Regions from separate parts of the Shewanella sp. GD03713 genome, predicted to be linked through region 1. Evidence: riboswitches for the same ligand, from Rfam matches in the RefSeq annotation. Region 1 holds a riboswitch; the other holds the start of a gene.
What was found. A riboswitch is a leader RNA that binds a small molecule or an ion and turns the genes downstream of it on or off. The one in region 1 is predicted to bind cobalamin.
Positions count from the first base shown of each region.

Region 2: linked by a shared signal. The riboswitch ahead of N5E87_RS17620 (TonB-dependent receptor) and the one ahead of N5E87_RS16680 (ABC transporter ATP-binding protein) in region 1 are both predicted to bind cobalamin.

Region 1 is NZ_JAOCIW010000001.1:3,779,892-3,789,718, forward strand. Features, by position in the region: gene N5E87_RS16665 (adenosylcobinamide-GDP ribazoletransferase) at 1-693, opposite strand, end outside; gene cobT (nicotinate-nucleotide--dimethylbenzimidazole phosphoribosyltransferase) at 790-1,842, opposite strand; gene N5E87_RS16675 (iron ABC transporter permease) at 2,117-3,265, opposite strand; gene N5E87_RS16680 (ABC transporter ATP-binding protein) at 3,262-4,227, opposite strand; cobalamin riboswitch at 4,360-4,519, opposite strand; gene N5E87_RS16685 (histidine phosphatase family protein) at 4,700-5,422, opposite strand; gene metH (methionine synthase) at 5,633-9,367, shown strand.
Region 2 is NZ_JAOCIW010000001.1:4,015,740-4,025,566, reverse strand. Features, by position in the region: gene N5E87_RS17630 (hypothetical protein) at 1-649, shown strand, start outside; gene N5E87_RS17625 (hypothetical protein) at 894-1,562, shown strand; cobalamin riboswitch at 1,690-1,920, shown strand; gene N5E87_RS17620 (TonB-dependent receptor) at 2,029-3,990, shown strand; gene N5E87_RS17615 (HDOD domain-containing protein) at 4,271-4,999, shown strand; gene N5E87_RS17610 (LysR family transcriptional regulator) at 5,059-5,964, opposite strand; gene metE (5-methyltetrahydropteroyltriglutamate--homocysteine S-methyltransferase) at 6,165-8,447, shown strand; gene N5E87_RS17600 (3-oxoacid CoA-transferase subunit B) at 8,589-9,251, opposite strand; gene N5E87_RS17595 (CoA transferase subunit A) at 9,261-9,827, opposite strand, start outside.

The sequences.
Region 1 (9,827 bases):
TTGGCGTCTAAAGATCACTACAATCAAACGGCGTAGGCCTATCATCACCAGTAACAACGACAACGCGGCAATGCCCTTAAGCACCAACAGCACTAACACACCGCTGGCGATCAAAATAAACAGTTCATTAATACCTTGATGCTGCGCTAACGGCTTGGATTTACTGGATTCATCGTCGCGCACGTATTTCTCGGTAAAGATAAGGCTGGCGGCAACGACGCGGCTCACAGTGTGGGCGACTATCATCGCCGAGCCAGCAACCACAGGATCATAAAGCGCGAGTTCCACTAATAATTGCCACTTAAGCATCAGCACGAGCATCAAAGCCAAGGCGCCGTAGCTGCCTAGGCGAGAGTCTTTCATGATCCGCAGCTTGTCTTCCGCCGTCCAACCGCCACCGAAACCATCGAAGGTATCGGCTAAACCGTCCTCGTGAAAACCACCCGTGAGCAGCACGCCTGTGACCATCGACAGCAGTACGGACACGCCAGCGGGCAACCAGTTTTGGGTAAGCCAAAACACGATGGCACTGAGTAGCCCCACCAGCAAGCCCACTAACCCAAAGTAACGGCTGGCTTTATTGAGCTTGTCGGCATCGACCTCAACCCATTTGGGCATAGGAATGCGGGTAAAATAGCCCATAGCCACTAAAAACAAATCTATCTCTTTGTGCCAGCTTTCGCGTTCTGACATAAAGCATCCTTAGTGAATTAACACTTGCTGCAAGGTTTAAGATTAAAACGGTTAGCTAAAAGTTATTATTTTAAATAAGACACTTAGCAGGGCACATCATACAACAGCCTCAATCCCGGCATCACTAAAACTCGCCATTTGATTGTAAAAATTTACTGCGGCTTGAATTAACGGCAATGCCAAGGCAGCGCCCGTGCCTTCGCCTAATCTCAGCCCTAAAGATAACAAAGGTTTAGCCTTTAAATGTTCCAACATCCGCTGATGACCTTGCTCCTCGGAACGGTGGGCAAAAATCAAATAATCCCGCACATGGGCATTGATAGTCACGGCAACCAACGCCGCCGCGGTTGCAATAAAACCATCCACCACGACCAGCATCTTGCGCTCGGCGGCGGCGAGCATAGCCCCCGTCATTTGCACAATTTCAAAGCCGCCCAAACAGGCCAGCACTTGCTTTGGCCCTGTCATCGCACTCTGATGTAACAACAGTGCGAGTTCGATAAGCATCTGTTTACGCTCTAAGGTTTCGCTACTGATCCCCGTGCCACGGCCAACACAGTCGGCCACATCGAGTTGCATGATGGCCGCCATAATCGCCGCAGCGGAAGAGGTGTTGCCTATGCCCATCTCGCCAAAGGCGACCAAGTTACAACCCGCTTGATGGTGGCGCTCGATTAACGCCTGCGCCATGGCAAAGCCCTTGTCCACACAGGCTAAACTCATCGCTGGCTCTAAGTGAATTGCGCCAGTGCCGGCGCCAAGGCGTTGGTCGATAATGCCTTCGATACCCTCAACTGGGGTTAAAATACCGCAATCAATCACCTCGAGATTGAAGCCTAATTGGCGACAAAACACATTGATAGCCGCGCCGCCATGGGCAAAATTTTGCACCATTTGCCGCGTGACTTCGCTCGGGGCTATCGACACGCCTTCGGCGGCAATCCCATGATCCCCAGCAAACACCAACATGGTTGGGTTAACTATCTGTAATTGCTGCGGCCCTTGGATGCGGGCAATTTGCAGCGCCAAGGGTTCTAACAACCCCAGAGCGCCCGGCGGCTTAGTCTTCAGATCGATCTTTTGTTGAATAAACTGATCCTGCGCTCGACTCGCAGGCTCGATTTGAAATAACAGGGTAGATTGAGACATTCACGCTCCAGTGGCAATTTAGGCTCCCATGTGGAGCCGCTACTCATAACTTATTGGCTAATACGCTCACGACTATTCTTTCACAACGATTCGTTCACAACGATTTGTTCGCAACGATGCGTCCGCAACTACAATTCTAGAACAACCACTACGACGCATTCGGCAGCGATTTGCTATACGCACTAAGTACGAATTTGGCTCATCCGAGTTGGGCAATTTCTCTTTCAACAATCACTTATCGAACAATTGCTTATCAAAATCAGCGTGCAAACAACTAATTAGATAGCTTGCGCCGACGCAAAATCAGCAAAAAGAAGAAGCTACCAATCGCGGCGGTGATAATCCCTACGGGTAATTCCTGATTGCCAAGCAAACATCGGGCGAGCACATCAATCCACACCATAAACAGGCCGCCCACCAGCGCCGTCAATAAAATGGGCTGACGACCGGGGAATAACAAACGTACTGTGTGCGGGATCATCAAGCCGACAAAGCCAATGCCGCCACAGGTCGCCACTAAAATGGCGGTGATAAGCGAGCAGAGCAGCAGCATATTGAGGCGCAGCTTAGGCACATTCACCCCTAAGGTGTGGGCCGTTTCATCCCCCGCTTGCAACGCCATGATTTGGCGCTTCCAACCGAGAATAATCAAAAAGCTCACCAGCACCACTAAGGACGGCAGCACCAACAGCGACCAACTGGCCTTAGCAAAACTGCCAAGGCTCCAAAACAATACCGATGCGGTGGCCTGCGGGCTGGCAAAGTACAGCAGTAAACTGGTTAACGCGCCAAACATAAAGGAGGTTGCCACGCCAGAGAGCAACATGCGCTCTACCTGGCTCTTAAGGCCTAACCCTGCTAACGCCAGCACGATTAACACCGACAGACTGGCCCCAATAAAGGCGCCGAAGGGCAAACTAAACCACAAGAGTCCCGCAAAGCCCCCCGCTCCGCTAAAAATCCCCGAATTGGCTATCGCGCCCGCATTGCCAAACAGGCCAGAACCTGTGAACAGCGTCAACATGACCACGGCACCAAACGAAGCACCGGAGCTAATGCCGAACAAATAAGGATCGGCAAGGGGGTTACGGGTCACGGTTTGTAGCACACTCCCCGCCAAGGACAGCCCAGCCCCCGCCACAAAGGCGAGTAAAATCCGTGGCAGTCGCAGCTCCATCACAATCCGCTCTGTCATGCTGCTGGTGCTTACGGCCTCATCAGTCATAAACAACTGACTGAGTTTATTGATAAACACATGCAGCACATCTAAAAAGCTAATGTTTGCCGCGCCAAAACTCGCGGCAGCGATGGGGGTGAGCAGGGCAAAGCCCGCCAAGCCTAAAATCAGCCATTGCTGGCGGGTGAGCGGCGTAAAAATATGGCTAAAAAAATTCATGGTCACCAATTTGAGTGTGTCTATCATGGCGTGGGTTCAACGCTATGCTTGTGCAAGGCCGCAGTTGGCGCCCCGGAGGTATGACAGGCGCAGGCCACAGGAGGTAACGCTTGAGCCGAAACTGGGTGGGTGTCACTCGCCGCGTCCGCAGTATCGCTCTTAGGCTTTTGATAGCCATAAAAGTAATTAATCAAGGGGTTACCATGCTGTGGATGGGGCGTCACTTGGGCGCATACCCCAAACACTTCGGCAATACGTTCTTCGGTTAACACCTGAGCCGGCGTGCCCATGGCACTCACCAGCCCTTTATCCAGTAGCAATAAGTGGTCGCACAGAGCGCTGGCTAAATTCAGGTCATGAATCGAGGCGATGACACTGATCCCAAGGCTTCGCACTAGCTCTAAGATTTGAATTTGATAGCGGATATCGAGGTGGTTTGTCGGCTCATCTAAAATCAATAACTGCGGCTGCTGCACTATGGCGCGGGCGATTAGGGCGCGCTGCTTCTCACCACCCGATAATCGATCGTATTGCTGATGCACTTTATGGCTCAGACCGACCTTTTCCAGCGCCTTGGCAATCTTGTCACTGTCTTCGCTGGAATGGCTATCAAACATGCCCTTGTGGGGCGTGAGTCCCATGGCAACCAATTGCTCTGTGGTCATATCGAAATATTGCGGCGTATCCTGCTGCACCACAGCGACTTTACAGGCAAACGCCTTGGGCGACAGCTCGCTAATATCCTGCGAAAACAGGCTGATATGCCCTTTAGCAGGGCGAATAAAGCGGTATAAACAGCGCAACAAACTAGATTTACCCGCGCCATTGGGGCCAATCAGCCCGAGCATTTCCCCCTTCGGCAGGGCAAAGCTTATCTCCGAGAGAATGGTTTTTCCCTCTATCGCCCAGCTCAATTGGCTGACCTTAAGTGCCATATTGGCGGAAGTCGCAGCGGGCGCTAAGGGCGCAAGGCTCGATGTGGAATGCATCACTAACGATTGCTCCCACATGAATATTGATTGGTGTTATTTGTGCCTGCCGCCGCTTGGGCCAACAGGACGAAACTCATTAATGTCATCTTCTGCTCCCTCGAGTTACCCGCTCGAGAACTAAGGCTGCACGCAGCGAAAACAGAAATAGGCAGGTATCCTGACTCGTAGGTAAGAAGCAAAGCGCTTCGACTACTCACAGTTGCGGGTACAGTTCGGGCTACTGACGGGCAGCTCCCCGATTCCCTATTATGTTTGGGTTATCCGGCGCGCTTAAATACTGTTGCCTTTAAGCAATAGCACTCAATCGCACAAAATTCCTAACACCTATTTCTGCGACCTTTGAGCTTAACGTACTGGGTTCGTTATCTGGCTCAAACGTCAGGGAAAAGCATTATCCTATATCTTGCTCATTAGGCAATGCTGTTTAAATCAGAAAATTTTCATCATACCGATGGCAGATGCGTTCAAGCTACTCACAGTGACCCGAGGGCCAGTCTAAACGCCAGTATCTTTTACCTTGCTCATCCTCGAGGACATTAATCGTCACCACCGCCGCCACGGGTAAGGCGAGCTGACTGTAAAAACCTAAGGTTTTCACCGCCCCCAGCGCCCTTGACATCAAGTGGCGAATAACCCCGCCGTGGGTCACTACCCAGATATTCGCCGCGGGAGCATTGGCATTAAACTCGCCGTGGGCCTGTTCATCATCCATCGCCAGCAGAGCAAACTCTTTATCGAGGATTTGTTCTATCGCCCCATCGATACGGGCTTCGAAACTTGCCATGGCTTCACCATTGGGCGGTGTCACCTCCCAGGGATTCTGCCAATAGGCCGCCATCCGCTCGCCATCGCGTTGATATAAATCATCGAGCAGGCAACCATCCCAATCGCCGAAGGCTATTTCCTGTAACTCCTCCAGCAGATTGACCTTAAGCGGCAAAGGCGCGGGCGCATCTAAACTACTGCCCACGGACGCACTCGAATGCAATTCAGCCGCAAAGGCCTTGGCAAACTCGGCGCAGCGCCTTGAGGTCGAGCTATAAATGCCGTGGCACACAGTCGCCTGCGCCTCCACCGTCGCCGACATCTGCCGCCAGCCTTTGTCGCTCAGCGGCACATCGACTCGGCCACGTAAAATCGCCCCGCCCTCGCATTCTCCATGGCGTAACAGTAATAACCTGAGCTGCTTCATCTGATCTTTCCTTTTATCGTTTTTATCTGGGTTATCTCGCCTATGCTATACCAACTTTAGCCTTGCCCTGACAATCCGATGTCGCGTATTATGGACGTCTATACGTATAAATGTCCAAAACATAACGAACGACATTCAATAATAAAATGCAATTTGTCACCCGATTGCGTACTTTGGACTCAACTTAGCTGTAGTAAAGGTAATCATTTTATGGCGATATCTCTCCATCGAGCCAGCCAAACACTGGCAGACATTCGCAACCAGTTGTCAAAGCGCATTCTGATTTTAGACGGCGCCATGGGCACTATGATCCAAGGCTACAAGCTGGAAGAAGCCGATTACCGTGGCGAGCGTTTCAAGGATTGGCATACCGACGTTAAGGGCAATAACGATCTTTTAGTGCTCACGCAGCCGCACATCATCAAACAAATTCACACCGACTACCTATTAGCCGGTGCCGATATTATTGAAACCAACACCTTTAACGCCACCACTATCGCCATGGCCGACTACGACATGCAGTCACTGTCCGCCGAAATTAACCGTGAAGGTGCGCGCCTCGCCCGTGAGGCCTGTGATGAAATCGAAAAGGCCACGGGTAAACCCCGTTATGTTGCCGGTGTGTTAGGGCCCACTAACCGTACTTGCTCTATCAGTCCCGATGTTAACGATCCCGGATATCGCAATATCCACTTCGATGAGTTAGTGACCGCTTACTGCGAATCGACCCGCGCCTTAATTGAGGGCGGCGCCGATATCATTATGGTCGAGACCATCTTCGATACCTTAAACGCTAAGGCCGCCTTATTTGCTATCGAAACCGTGTTCGATGAACTCTTTGGGCCAAATTCGCCAGCACGTTTGCCCGTGATGATCTCAGGCACTATTACCGATGCCTCGGGCCGAACCCTGACGGGACAAACCACAGAAGCCTTTTATAACTCCCTTCGCCATATCAAGCCCTTATCCATCGGCCTTAACTGCGCCCTCGGCCCGAAGGAGCTGCGCCCCTACGTCGAAGAACTGTCGCGCATCGCCGAATGTTATGTCTCGGCGCACCCTAACGCGGGTCTGCCAAACGAGTTTGGCGGTTACGATGAAACCCCAGAAGATATGGCGAGCGTTATCCAAGAATGGGCCCGTGAAGGCATGCTCAACATTATCGGCGGCTGCTGTGGCAGCACGCCCGAGCATATTAAAGTCATTCGCGAATCCGTTGAGCCCTTTGCGCCACGGGTACTACCCGAGATCCCCGTCGCCTGCCGTTTATCCGGTTTGGAACCGCTCACTATCGACGCCCAAACCCTGTTTGTGAACGTGGGTGAACGTACCAACGTCACTGGCTCGGCTAAGTTCTTAAAGCTGATCAAAGAAGGTAAATTCGAGCAGGCGCTCGATGTCGCCCGTGAACAGGTAGAAAGCGGCGCGCAGATCATCGACATCAACATGGATGAAGGCATGCTCGATGGTGTGGAGGTGATGCATAAGTTCTTAAATCTTATCGCCTCTGAGCCGGATATCAGCCGTGTGCCTATTATGATCGACTCCTCAAAGTGGGAGGTGATTGAAGCGGGCCTCAAATGTATTCAAGGCAAGGGAATCGTAAACTCTATCTCCTTGAAGGAAGGCGAAGAGAAATTTATCGAGCAGGCAACCCTAGTGAAACGCTACGGCGCTGCGGCCATTATTATGGCGTTCGACGAGCAAGGTCAGGCCGACACTAAGGCGCGCAAAGTCGAGATCTGTACCCGCGCCTATCGCGTGCTGGTCGATAAGGTCGGCTTTCCGCCCGAAGACATTATCTTCGACCCGAATATCTTCGCCATTGCTACGGGTATCGATGAGCACGATAACTATGCCGTCGATTTTATTGAAGCCATTAAAGAGATTAAGGCCACCCTGCCCCACGCGATGATTTCCGGCGGTGTGTCGAACGTGTCGTTCTCCTTCCGCGGTAACAACCCAGTGCGTGAGGCGATTCATGCGGTGTTCCTATACCACGCGATTAAAGTCGGCATGGACATGGGTATCGTTAACGCGGGCCAATTAGCGATTTACGATGATATCGATCCCGAGCTTAAGGATAAGGTCGAGAACGTCGTGCTCAACCTGCCTTGCCCTGTTGAAGGCTCAAACAATACCGAGCAATTGCTTGAGATTGCTGAAAAATTCCGTGGCGATGGCTCGAGTGCCGCCAAGAAAGAAGACTTAGAATGGCGCTCATGGCCAGTGAATCAACGTCTCGCCCATGCGCTGGTCAAAGGCATCACCGAATTTATCGACGAAGATACCGAAGCGGCTCGTCAGCTCGCCTCCCGTCCGCTGGATGTGATTGAAGGCCCGTTAATGGACGGTATGAATATCGTCGGCGATCTGTTTGGCTCGGGCAAAATGTTCCTGCCACAGGTAGTGAAGTCGGCGCGGGTGATGAAAAAGGCTGTGGCCTACCTCAATCCTTTTATCGAGCAAGAGAAGGTCGAAGGCCAATCTAACGGCAGAATTTTGATGGTCACGGTTAAGGGCGATGTGCACGATATCGGCAAGAATATTGTCGGCGTGGTGCTCGCCTGTAACGGCTTTGAGGTGTTCGATTTAGGCGTGATGGTGTCGGTAGAGCGCATTCTCGAGGCCGTGAAAGAGCACAATATCGACATTATCGGCATGTCGGGGCTTATCACCCCAAGTCTCGATGAGATGGTGCACAATGTGAAAACCTTCCACCGTGAAGGACTTACCATTCCGGCGATTATTGGCGGCGCCACCTGCTCGAAAATCCATACTGCGGTGAAGATTGCGCCCCATTATCCCCATGGCGCGATTTACATTGCCGACGCCTCGCGCGCCGTGCCTATGGTCAGCAAGCTAGTCAGCAATGAAACTCGCCAAGCCACTATCGATGAGACCTACGCCGAATACGAAGAGATGCGCGTTAAGCGTTTATCGCAAACTAAGCGTAAGGAAATCGTCTCGCTGGAAGCCGCCCGCGAAAACCGCTGCCAGCACGACTGGGCAAACTACACCCCGTTCAAGCCTAACGTACTGGGTCGCCAAGTATTTGAAGACTATCCATTAACCGATTTAGTCGACCGTATCGACTGGACGCCGTTCTTCCGCGCCTGGGAGCTACACGGCCATTACCCCGAGATCTTAACCGACAATGTAGTGGGCGTTGAGGCGCAGAAACTGTTTGCCGATGGTCAGGCGATGCTTAAAAAAATCATCGATGAAAAATGGCTCACCGCCAAGGGCGTGATTGGGCTATTCCCCGCCAATACCGTCGGCTTCGATGATATTGAGCTCTATACTGACGAGACTCGCACCGAGGTCGAAATGACCACCCATCACCTGCGGATGCAGCTTGAGCGTGTGGGTAATGATAACTTCTGTCTGGCCGACTTTGTGGCGCCAAAAGACAGCGGCGTTGCCGACTATATGGGCGGTTTTGCCGTGACCGCAGGCCATGGTATCGATGAGCATATCGCCCGCTTTGAGGCCAACCACGATGACTACAACGCCATTATGCTCAAGTGCTTAGCCGACCGTTTAGCCGAAGCCTTTGCCGAGCGGATGCACGAGCGTGTGCGTAAGGAATTCTGGGGTTATGCCGCCGATGAACAGCTCGATAACGAAGCCTTAATTCGTGAGAAATACAAAGGGATCCGCCCCGCACCGGGTTACCCCGCTTGCCCGGATCACACCGAAAAAGGCCTGTTGTGGGAACTGTTAAAGCCGAATGAAACCATCGACTTAAACATTACCGAAAGCTACGCCATGTTCCCCACCGCCGCAGTATCCGGCTGGTACTTTGCCCACCCGAAATCCCGCTACTTTGGCGTAACCAATATTGGTCGCGATCAGGTGGAGGATTACGCTAAGCGTAAGGGGATGACAGTCGCTGAGACGGAGAAGTGGCTAGCGCCAGTGTTGGATTATGATCCTGAGTAATCAGGATCGAGCTTACGCTAACGCGGTTTGAAAAGCTGATTCAAACTTCGTTTGAATTTATAAGTCAAAATCAAAGTCGTGGGGCTTCACCCCACACCCTATGTTGCTGGTTCGTTTTGCATTGCGAACTAGCAACAATATCGCTGTAAAGTAATGGTGCAACTCATTGCCTGCCGCAGGCTTTCGCACTGTTACCCCAATGACACGCCGTGCATACATCCTTGTAGGCTCTACTAAAACATCCATGTTTTAGAAGGTCACTGGTGCAACAGTGCCCTATCTGGTGTACCCATTAGGCTCTGCAGAAATTGCATGGGCTAATTCAGAAAGAATCATCATATAAAAGACTTATTTCGCGCTTATTCGAAAATCGCTAACGCTTCCGCAGGGCATCCCCTTGACGTAAAACAGAGAGTCCGAAAGCTAGCTCGGCATCCATGCCGAGACTCACGCAATTTAT
Region 2 (9,827 bases), 240 kb from region 1:
TATCCGCAGCGCGCTTAAGGATGTAGCAAGTCTCACGGCAAACAGTTGCGCGTTTGCGGTGTTAAGTCCAACGGGGGATGCCCATTTCTGGGGCGATGGCATTAACTGTGGCGTCGATTGGATCAAGAAAACCGATATCACAGGCGTGAAGGATATTATCAGCGTTGGCCCGGGATTCTTGCTACTGCGTGACAACGCCACGCCGCAAATTCTCGCCGACGATACGGATTACGCCTATCTGTTTGGCTTTCATCATGCTCAAGAGATCCTCGACAAATATTGGCAGCAAGGCAGCAAAATTACCCTAGGTAAGTCCTCCTTTGCCTTTACGCGCCCCGACGGCAAAGTGGTACCCGTCGGTTATCGGGCTGACCTTAAAAATGTCGAGCAACTGATTGAACGCATTCCGCGCCTCACTTGGTTAGCGCAGGCAAATGATGGTTTTGTGGGGATCAGTGAAAAAGGAGAATGGGTCTCTTGGTCGATGAATCTGGGAATGTTTGATAAATCGCCGGTACAACCTGCCGACTCCTTGGTGGTTAAGCCGCTGGAATTTACCCCCGCTGCCCAATGTGAGACCCCAGAGCAACGGCAGGCGATTTTGAGTCAGGCAAGGCCGCAGCGTAAAATCAATTGGTCATTTGACTAACTCATTGTTGGGCATGTAGGGCATTTCTCAGCTGGTGAAGGTTCATTCACCAGCTTGTTTATCCCTCACCGACCTATCTTTGGCTGCTATTTGCTGTTTTACAGTTGTTATGACTGTATAAGTATCATTTTGTTTTGCTTTTTAACTGTTATCTTATTTACATCTTCGCTAGAATGCTGGATGTTTTCTATGCAATTTCATATGTCGTATTAACCCATAACAATGCGATACAAGGATGATAATAATGAAATGTATACCCCATATGCAGATGAGGTTATGGCAGGGCGCGAGCGTATTGATGCTATGCAGCCTAATCGGTTCTGAATCCGTTGAGGCGAAATTGGATATGCCTCGCCATGAGAGCAGTGCTTCCCATTCCCATGTGCTCCCCGTCTTTAGCCAGCAATTAGGATTTAACCTGCCAGAGGGGTGGCGCAAAGCCTACCATGAAGAACGTGCGGGCATGTTTATGGCGGAATTTGTGCCGGAGCAGGAGGCGCTCAATCAATGGAGTGCGCTGTTTTGTGTGCAAGGCTTTAAGGATATGGCCGAAAGCGTGAGCCCCGAGCAGTTTTTAGATGCGATGGCCGAGACTTACCAAGCCTCCTGTGACGGTGAGGTGGTTTACCAAAAGCTGGGGGATACCCAAGTGGATGGTCACGACGGATTTCAAGCCATTCTTGGTTGTACCACTATGCCGAATCTCCATGGCGCGACTCAATTTAATCCTACGGCCTTTACCTCTCATCCCCAGGGCGAAATTGGTTATTACACTGTAGTGAGTGGCGACAAGGATTTGTATTTGCTGCATAAATCGATGCGTGGTGAGGTGTTTTCTGCCGATAAACCTCCTCTGCAAGCCGCCAACAGTGCCGACTTTATCTCTGCCTTAGCGCCCTTTTCCTTAAAGTAGTTGTCAGTCGATAGACGGATGATCATGGACTTTCATCCGTATAGACGTCTATAATGCGCGCGCTCAGGCTTGATATGCCACGAGCCTTGTTGGGCGTTAACTGGTTTTTTCGCCCTATGAACCTCATTTTTAGTCAACCTTCTGTGGTGCTTGCGACGCATTCGTCGCGAGATAATCGGGAAGCCAGTGAAATTCTGGCACTGCCCCCGCAACGGTAAAAGGTGAGAGACGACCGCATTCGTTAGGTAGCTCAAGATGAGCCAGAGAATCGAGTGTGCAAAGGTCAGTTTCGCGTTTATCTCTCGTTGAGATAGACATAGCCTAAGTCCGGAGACCGGCCCTAAAGGTGTTTTTGAGATTTCGGTGGGCAGATCTCAAAATGCGATAGTGACTGTCAGTATTTGTTACTGAATCAACGGTATCGTGGCGCCAATGCCCCGTTTTCCTTGCAGGAGTTAAAGGTAAAATGGGAACACATCCAACTAAAATCGCGCTGCTGATCGGCAGCCTTTGCAGCTTTTCTGTTATCGCCCCCGCCGTGGCGGCCGATGATGCCAGCGTTGCCAAAGTCGATGAGCATATTGTCGTCATTGGCCGTTCAGACAAGACCCCCTTAAATATTGCCGCTAATGTGAATGTGATTGATGCCGCTGCGATTGAGCAGAGTGGCGCAACCAGCTTGACCGAAGTGTTACGTGGTCAAAGCGGTATTCAGCTATCCGACAATAACATTGGTACTAGTTTCGCGATGCGTGGCTTTAGCGCGAGCTCTGCGGTTAACAACACCTTGATTTTGCTCGATGGTCGCCGCTTAAATAATATCGATATCGCCGCGCCTAGCCTGAATGCGATTCCGCTCAATTTAATTGAGCGTGTTGAAATTCTATCGGGCAGTGCCGGCGTGCTCTATGGCGACCAAGCGGTAGGCGGGGTGATCAACATTGTAACTAAATCGCCTGAGAATACGGGCGGCAGCGTGCAATTATCCGGCGGCAGCTTTAATACCTACGAAGGTCGCGGCGATGTGTCGGGCGCCATCAATAAAGATTGGCACTATTTCCTGACCGGTAGCTACAACCAAGGCGATAACTATCGTAAGCATAATGCCAATGAAACTGGCTCTATCTTAGGCCGTATTCAATATAAAACTGCCACAGATTCTTTCTTCGTTGAAACCAGCTATTACGATGATGACCGCGAGAATCCTGGGGCGTTGACCCCTAAGCAGTTCAAAGAAAATCCACGTCAGTCTTCTAATAGCAGCGAATATGTTCATGAGATGACCACTGCGGCGCGCAGCGGTTATCAGCATCAGCTTAACCAAAACTGGGCCTTAGCGGCGGATCTGGATTACAGCGATACCTTAGTGACCTCATTAAACTGGGGCGCGGGTAGCCAAAATACTCGCTCGCTGCTCATGTTTAGCCCTAAAGCACTTGCTAATTACAGCACCCGTCAAGGTGAGCTAAACCTAGTCACTGGTTTAGACATCAGCCGCGGTAAGGCCGAGTTTGACTCTACGGCACGCAGCAACGTGCAGGAAATGCAAAGTGCTTACTTGCAAGCCACTGTGCCATTAAGCCACACCTTAAGCTATGTGGTGGGCGGCCGTTATGCGCGGGTGACCGACGATCTGGTCGATGGCAATGTGTATCCAAACGGCATCGATTTAGATGAAGATGCGACCGCATTCGAGTTCGGTTTAAATTACCGTCCGAGCGCCGAGCACAGATTCTATCTGCGTGGCGATGAAAACTTCCGCTTTGCTAAGGTCGATGAGCAAGCTTACACCCCGAAAGATGTGTATGGCTTAAAGCCGCAGACAGGCCGCTCCTATGAGGCGGGTTGGGATTGGACTGTGGCCAGCCAAAGCCTACGCGTTAGCCTATATCGCCTCGATTTAGAAGATGAAATCGTCTTCGACCCAAGTGCTGAAAAACCTGTTGGCGGCAGCTTCCAAGGTGCCAACGTCAATGCCGATGCATCACGCCGCTATGGCGCGAGTGCCGATTGGGATTGGCAGGTTACTCAAGCCCTCACCTTAGGCTTGGAATATAACTATATTGATGCTGAATTTACCGATGGGGTGAATGATGGCAAGCAATTGTCTTGGGTGGCTGAGCATACGGGACGCGGTTATGTCAGTATGGATTTTGCCGAGCATTTCCAAGTGTTTGCCGAGGCGATTTACACGGGCGATCGTTTTATCGAAGGCGATAACGGCAACGAAGGCGATAAATTATCTAGCTATGTTTTAGGTAATCTAGCCCTTAACTATACCCGTGATGCTTGGTTAGCGAGCCTGCGTATCGATAACCTGTTTGATAAAGAGTATGTTAGCTCGGGTTACTACGGTGGCATTTGGGGCGATAGCTATTACTCAGGCCGAGGCCGTGATATTCGCTTGACTGTGGGTTACCGCTTCTAAGCTTGAAATTAATGCTTAACCGAATAAAGCCAGACTCAGTCTGGCTTTATTATTTCTGTTGTTTGGTTATGCGCAGAGAAAAATCCATTTTCTCGGTGTATTCTTTATAAGTTCAGCCTATTTTGAGATGGCCTAAGTCGTTGCTTGTGCTATAGATCACTTCATCTAAAGCATAGTCACAATTATTCTGCGACTTAGGGCTGAAATTCTCAGTAGTTTGGGTATGATGTGAGCGGTATTCGAATCATCTTATAGCTAATTAACAGGTGTAAAGTGTCTTATGACAGATCTTGAGCAACAGGTTTTTACTCAAGTGAGAGCCATCATAGCGAATGAAGAGCAAGTAATCGGTCGCCGTGGGATCTTAATTCCACTCAAAAAAGCGATCCTTGCCGAAGGCGACATTCGTAATGTGATCGATATTATTTCGAGCGATCCCGCATTAGCTGCCCACATGTTGATGCGCAGCAATTCGGCGCAGGCTTCAGGTGTAGTAAATCCTAAATCTCGCTCCTTAAAAGACGCCCTAATCCGTTTAGGCCAGGTCAATATTTATCGTTATGCCTTCACCTTCTATTTGAAAGAACGCCTCGATGAATTACCCCAACCCTATAAGAAGTTGGTACAAGGTTATTGGAAACTCACGGAAAATATCGCTACCGATGCGGTCGACAGCCTAGTCGATATGCCGGATGTCGATGTCGACCCCGATGAAGTACAAACCTTGGCGCTGTTTAGTGTATTCGGGCAAATCATTGCCTTAACGGCCTTTGCTTACTTAAATGCCAGCTCTGAGCAATCTTTCCCGTTAAGCGTGATTAAGTCATTGATTGATAATCAGCAGCAGACCTTAACCATCGAAGCCTTTGAGGCCTTAGATCTCGATCAGGATCTGCGCCAAGAGTTTATGATCGCCCATAACCTGCGCCAGACCCGTAATCAAAATTCTCCCGGGTTGATTCTGCGCCGTGTGCTCTCGATGCGCGGCATGTTACTTAACCCGCTCTAAGCACTGCTCATAAAAACAAAGCCTGCAATTGCAGGCTTTTTTATGCTCTTTTTACGACATTAATTGGATTTTTGCTGACGCGCTAAGCCTTCGCTTGCCACCAGTTGCAGCCAGTTTTGCACTAAGGCCGAGTTCGCGCTGTGGCGGCGATAGGCCCCAAATAGTGGGCGCTTTAAGCCTTCTTGGCCGAGTTTGACTGACGCTAAACTCAAGCCATGTCCCTCATTGATTGACCAGTTGGGCAGGGCGGCGATACCGTCCTTACAGGCGATGCGTTGCAATAACATCATGGTCAAATCGCAGGTCTTTTGCTCGCCGGCTTCAACGCCTGCGGGTTCTAAAAAGTGGCGGTAAATATCTAAACGCGCCAGTGGCACTGGGTAGCTGATAATGGGTAAGCGGGCCAATTGCTTAGGCGTAACATAGGCTTCTTTCGCTAAGGGATGATCCTTGGCAACCACTAACTTCACTTCAAAATCAAACAAATGCTGATAGGCGAGCGAGTGTCCCGGTACGGGATCTGAGGTCAGTACTATATCGAGTTCGCCCATCTCCAAGGCATTGAGCGAATCGAATAGATGACGGCTCGACAGATCTAACTCGGCCTGCGGATGATCTTGCCTAAATTGCTCCATCACTGGCATTAACCAGCGAAAACAGCTGTGGCATTCAATCCCCACTCTGAGCTGATTGGTCTCTGTCTCTAGGCCATTTTTCAGATCCGTTTCCGTTTCTAACACCTTAGGCAGGATCTCTTCGGCGAGGTGCAACAGCCGTGCGCCTTCCTGAGTAAAGGAGAGGGGTTTGCTTTTACGCACAAAAATGGGCGAATTAATTCGTTGCTCTAACTCCTTAATTTGATGGGAGAGAGCCGATTGAGTGACAAAACGTTTTTTGGCTGCGCCCGCCAAGCTGCCACTTTCCTTCAGTGCCATTAAGGTTCGCAGATGTCTTAGTTCGATCATGATCACTCCAAGTGAATTTCGCTCATGTTGTGCTTGAAATCAATTCGGTTGCTGGCATAGAGACTATCACAATAAACTTCTAGACGTCCAGACGCCCATTGTGATTTATCAAGGCTTAAATGCGAAAAATTGCCAAGAAAACACCATCAGCTGGGTGCTAGTGCCGAATATGGCTTATCTCAAATAAAGGAAGATATGGTATGCAATTAAACAGTCTTGGTTTTCCCCGTATCGGGCGTCGTCGTGAACTGAAATTTGCCCTCGAAAAATACTGGCGTGGTGAGAGCACTCAAGCTGAGCTGCATAAGGTGGCCAAGGAGTTACGCCGCACCCATTGGCAATGGCAAGTCGCCGCGGGGATCGAGCAAGTGCCAGTGGGTGATTTTGCCTTTTACGATCAAGTGTTAACCCTGAGTGCGACCCTAAACGCCATCCCAGATCGTCACCGTGGTGAGGGCGCTATCGATCTTGATACCTTATTCCGTGTTGCCCGTGGCCGTGCGCCAACTGGCACCGATGCGCCAGCCTCGGAAATGACTAAGTATTTCAACACTAACTATCACTACTTAGTGCCAGAGCTTAAGCAAGACCAAGTGTTCTCTATCGCCTATGAGCAGTTTTTTGATGAAGTCGCCGAGGCGCAGGCGCTGGGTTATCAAGCCAAGCCAGTGCTGTTAGGCCCTGTGAGTTACTTGTATCTGGCAAAAACCGTGGGTCAGGATTTCGATAAACTCAGCCTATTACCCAATCTATTAAAGGCCTATGCCGACATTCTGGCGCGTTTTGCCGCACAGGGCGTGACTTGGGTACAACTTGAGGAGCCGATTCTGGCACTCGAATTAGCCGCCGATTGGCAAGCAGCGATTAGCGAAGCTTATCAAGCGCTTAAAACGGCTCAAGTGAAGATTTTACTCACCAGCTACTATGGCAGTATCAGTCATCATCAGGCGCTGGTTTCTGCACTGCCTGTGGCGGGTCTGCACCTCGATTTAGTGACCGCCCCTGAACAATTGGCCTTGTTTGCCAATGCCTTAAGACCAGATCAAATTCTGTCGGCTGGTGTAGTTAATGGCCGTAACGTGTGGGCTGCAGAGGTTGACCTGATTGTTGAGCGTATCGGCAGTGTTGCCCGAGACTTATGCTCACAAGACGGCGCGCGCCTATGGATTGGCACCTCCTGTTCACTGCTTCACAGCCCTGTGGATTTAGAGGTGGAGACAACGCTCACGCCGGCGCTACGTCAGCAGCTCGCATTTGCTAAGCAAAAGCTGTTGGAGCTGGCTAATGTGCGCCAATTGCTGCTGGCACCTGAGTCTGTCGCGGCCAAAGAGATAGTTAACACCTGTTTGGCACGCCGTGAGGCTAAGGCGCAGGCGGCGGATGCTAAAGTGATCGCCCGTGTCGCTGCGCTGACTCAAGCCGACTATGAACGTGTGAGCGAATTTACTGAGCGCCAAGCGGTGCAACAGCGCAAGTATCGTTTGCCATTGCTGCCAACGACCACGATTGGCTCATTCCCACAAACGCCTGCTATCCGTGGCTTACGTAGCCGCTGGCGCAAAGGGGAGCTAAGCGATGCTCAATATACCGAGCAGTTGCAGCAAGTGACCCGCGATACCATAGACCGTCAGCTCAAACTCGGTATCGATGTACTAGTTCATGGTGAGGCCGAGCGTAATGACATGGTGGAATACTTCGGCGAGCAGCTCGAAGGCGTGGGCTTTACCAAAAATGGTTGGGTGCAGAGTTATGGTTCTCGCTGCGTTAAGCCGCCGTTGATTTATGGTGATGTGAGCCGCCCTAAGGCTATGACGGTTGAGTGGGCCGAATTCGCCCAAAGCCTGACGGACAAACCCGTCAAAGGCATGCTAACGGGTCCTGTGACGATTCTACATTGGTCGTTTGCCCGTGAAGATATCAGCCGCGATACCATTGCCACCCAATTGGCGCTGGCGATTCGTGATGAAGTGGTTGATTTACAAAATGCGGGCATTGGCATTATCCAAATTGATGAGCCAGCCTTCCGCGAAGGTCTGCCATTAAAGCAAAGCGAGTGGCAAGCTTACTTAGATTGGGCGGTGAATGCTTTTAAACTGAGTGCGGCGGGTGTTGTGGATGAAACCCAAATTCACACCCATATGTGCTACAGCGAGTTTAACGATACGATTGCGGCCATTGCCGCCATGGATGCGGACGTCATCACCATTGAGACCTCGCGTTCACGCATGGAACTGCTCAACGCTTTTGAAGATTTTGAATATCCAAATGAAATTGGCCCAGGCGTTTACGACATCCACTCGCCAAATACGCCAAGTGTTGAGGCCATGGTGCACCTTATCGAAAAAGCGGCGCAAAAAGTACCTGTACGCCAACTGTGGGTTAACCCCGATTGCGGCCTTAAAACCCGCACTTGGGATGAGGTAGAACCCGCGCTGAAGAACATGGTGGATGCGACCCGCGAACTGCGTCGCCGCCTCGGCTAAGCGCTGTACTATCTGCAATGAATGCCTCTTTGGCATAGCGTAAAAAAACAGGGATACCTTAGGTACCCCTGTTTTTTTACTGGCGATTTGAAAAGGCATAGTTGAATGCGCGCTTGAACCTGCTTATTCACTGAATTGGGCTTATTCGTTAAACATCATTTCGGGGACATGCTCTGGTACCACCAATTCGCCAGCGGTGAGCTTAATAATCTCCTCGACACTCACGCCGGGGGCGCGTTCGAGCAGATGGAACTTGCCTTCTTTGATTTCGATAAAGGCCAAGTCTGTCAGTACTTTTTTGATGCAGCCCTTACCCGTTAGCGGCAGGCTACACTCGGTTAATAGCTTAGACTCACCGTGCTTTGAGGCGTGGGTCATGGTCACAATAATATTGTCGGCGCCGGCGACAAGATCCATAGCGCCGCCCATGCCCTTAATTAATTTGCCCGGGATCATATAGGAGGCGATATTACCCTGAGTATCGACCTCAAAGGCGCCTAATACGGTGAGATCCACATGGCCGCCGCGGATCATGGCAAAGGACTCGGCCGAGTCGAAGATGGCGGCGCCCCTTGCCATAGTCACAGTCTGCTTGCCGGCATTGATTAAGTCGGCATCGACCTCTTCCATCGTCGGAAAAGGCCCCATCCCTAACAAGCCGTTTTCGGATTGCAGCATCACTTCAATGCCTTCGGGAATATAGTTGGCCACCAGTGTGGGGATACCGATGCCAAGATTCACGTAATAGCCGTCTTTGAGTTCTTGGGCGACGCGCTGGGCGAGTTGTTCTCTTGAAAGTGCCATAACCAAATCCTATTTACTGGAGGGGCGGGTAGTCAGTTGCTCGATACGTTTTTCGAAGCTGCCTTGGATAAGCCTATCGACATAGATGCCGGGCGTATGGATTTCATCGGGATCTAATTGACCCGGTTCGACAATTTCCTCCACCTCCACCACGGTTATCTTGCCCGCGGTGGCGGCAAGGGGATTGAAGTTACGGGCGGTTTTGCGAAAGACTAAATTGCCGAAGGTGTCGGCCTTCCAGGCTTTGACTATGGCAAAGTCGCCTGTAATCGATTCTTCCAGAATGTAATGGCGACCATTGAATTCTTTGACTTCTTTACCTATTGCCACGTCAGTGCCATAGCCGGTTGCGGTATAAAAAGCCGGAATGCCCGCGCCCGCCGCACGCATTTTTTCCGCCAGCGTACCCTGCGGCGTGAGTTCGACTTCCAGTTCGCCAGACATCATCTGCGCCTCGAAGTTGGCATTTTCGCCCACATAGGAGGCGATCATTTTTTTAATCTGTTTATCGAGCAATAAGATCCCAAGTCCGTATTCCGTAGTGCCGCAGTTATTGGAGACGACGGTCAGGTTTTT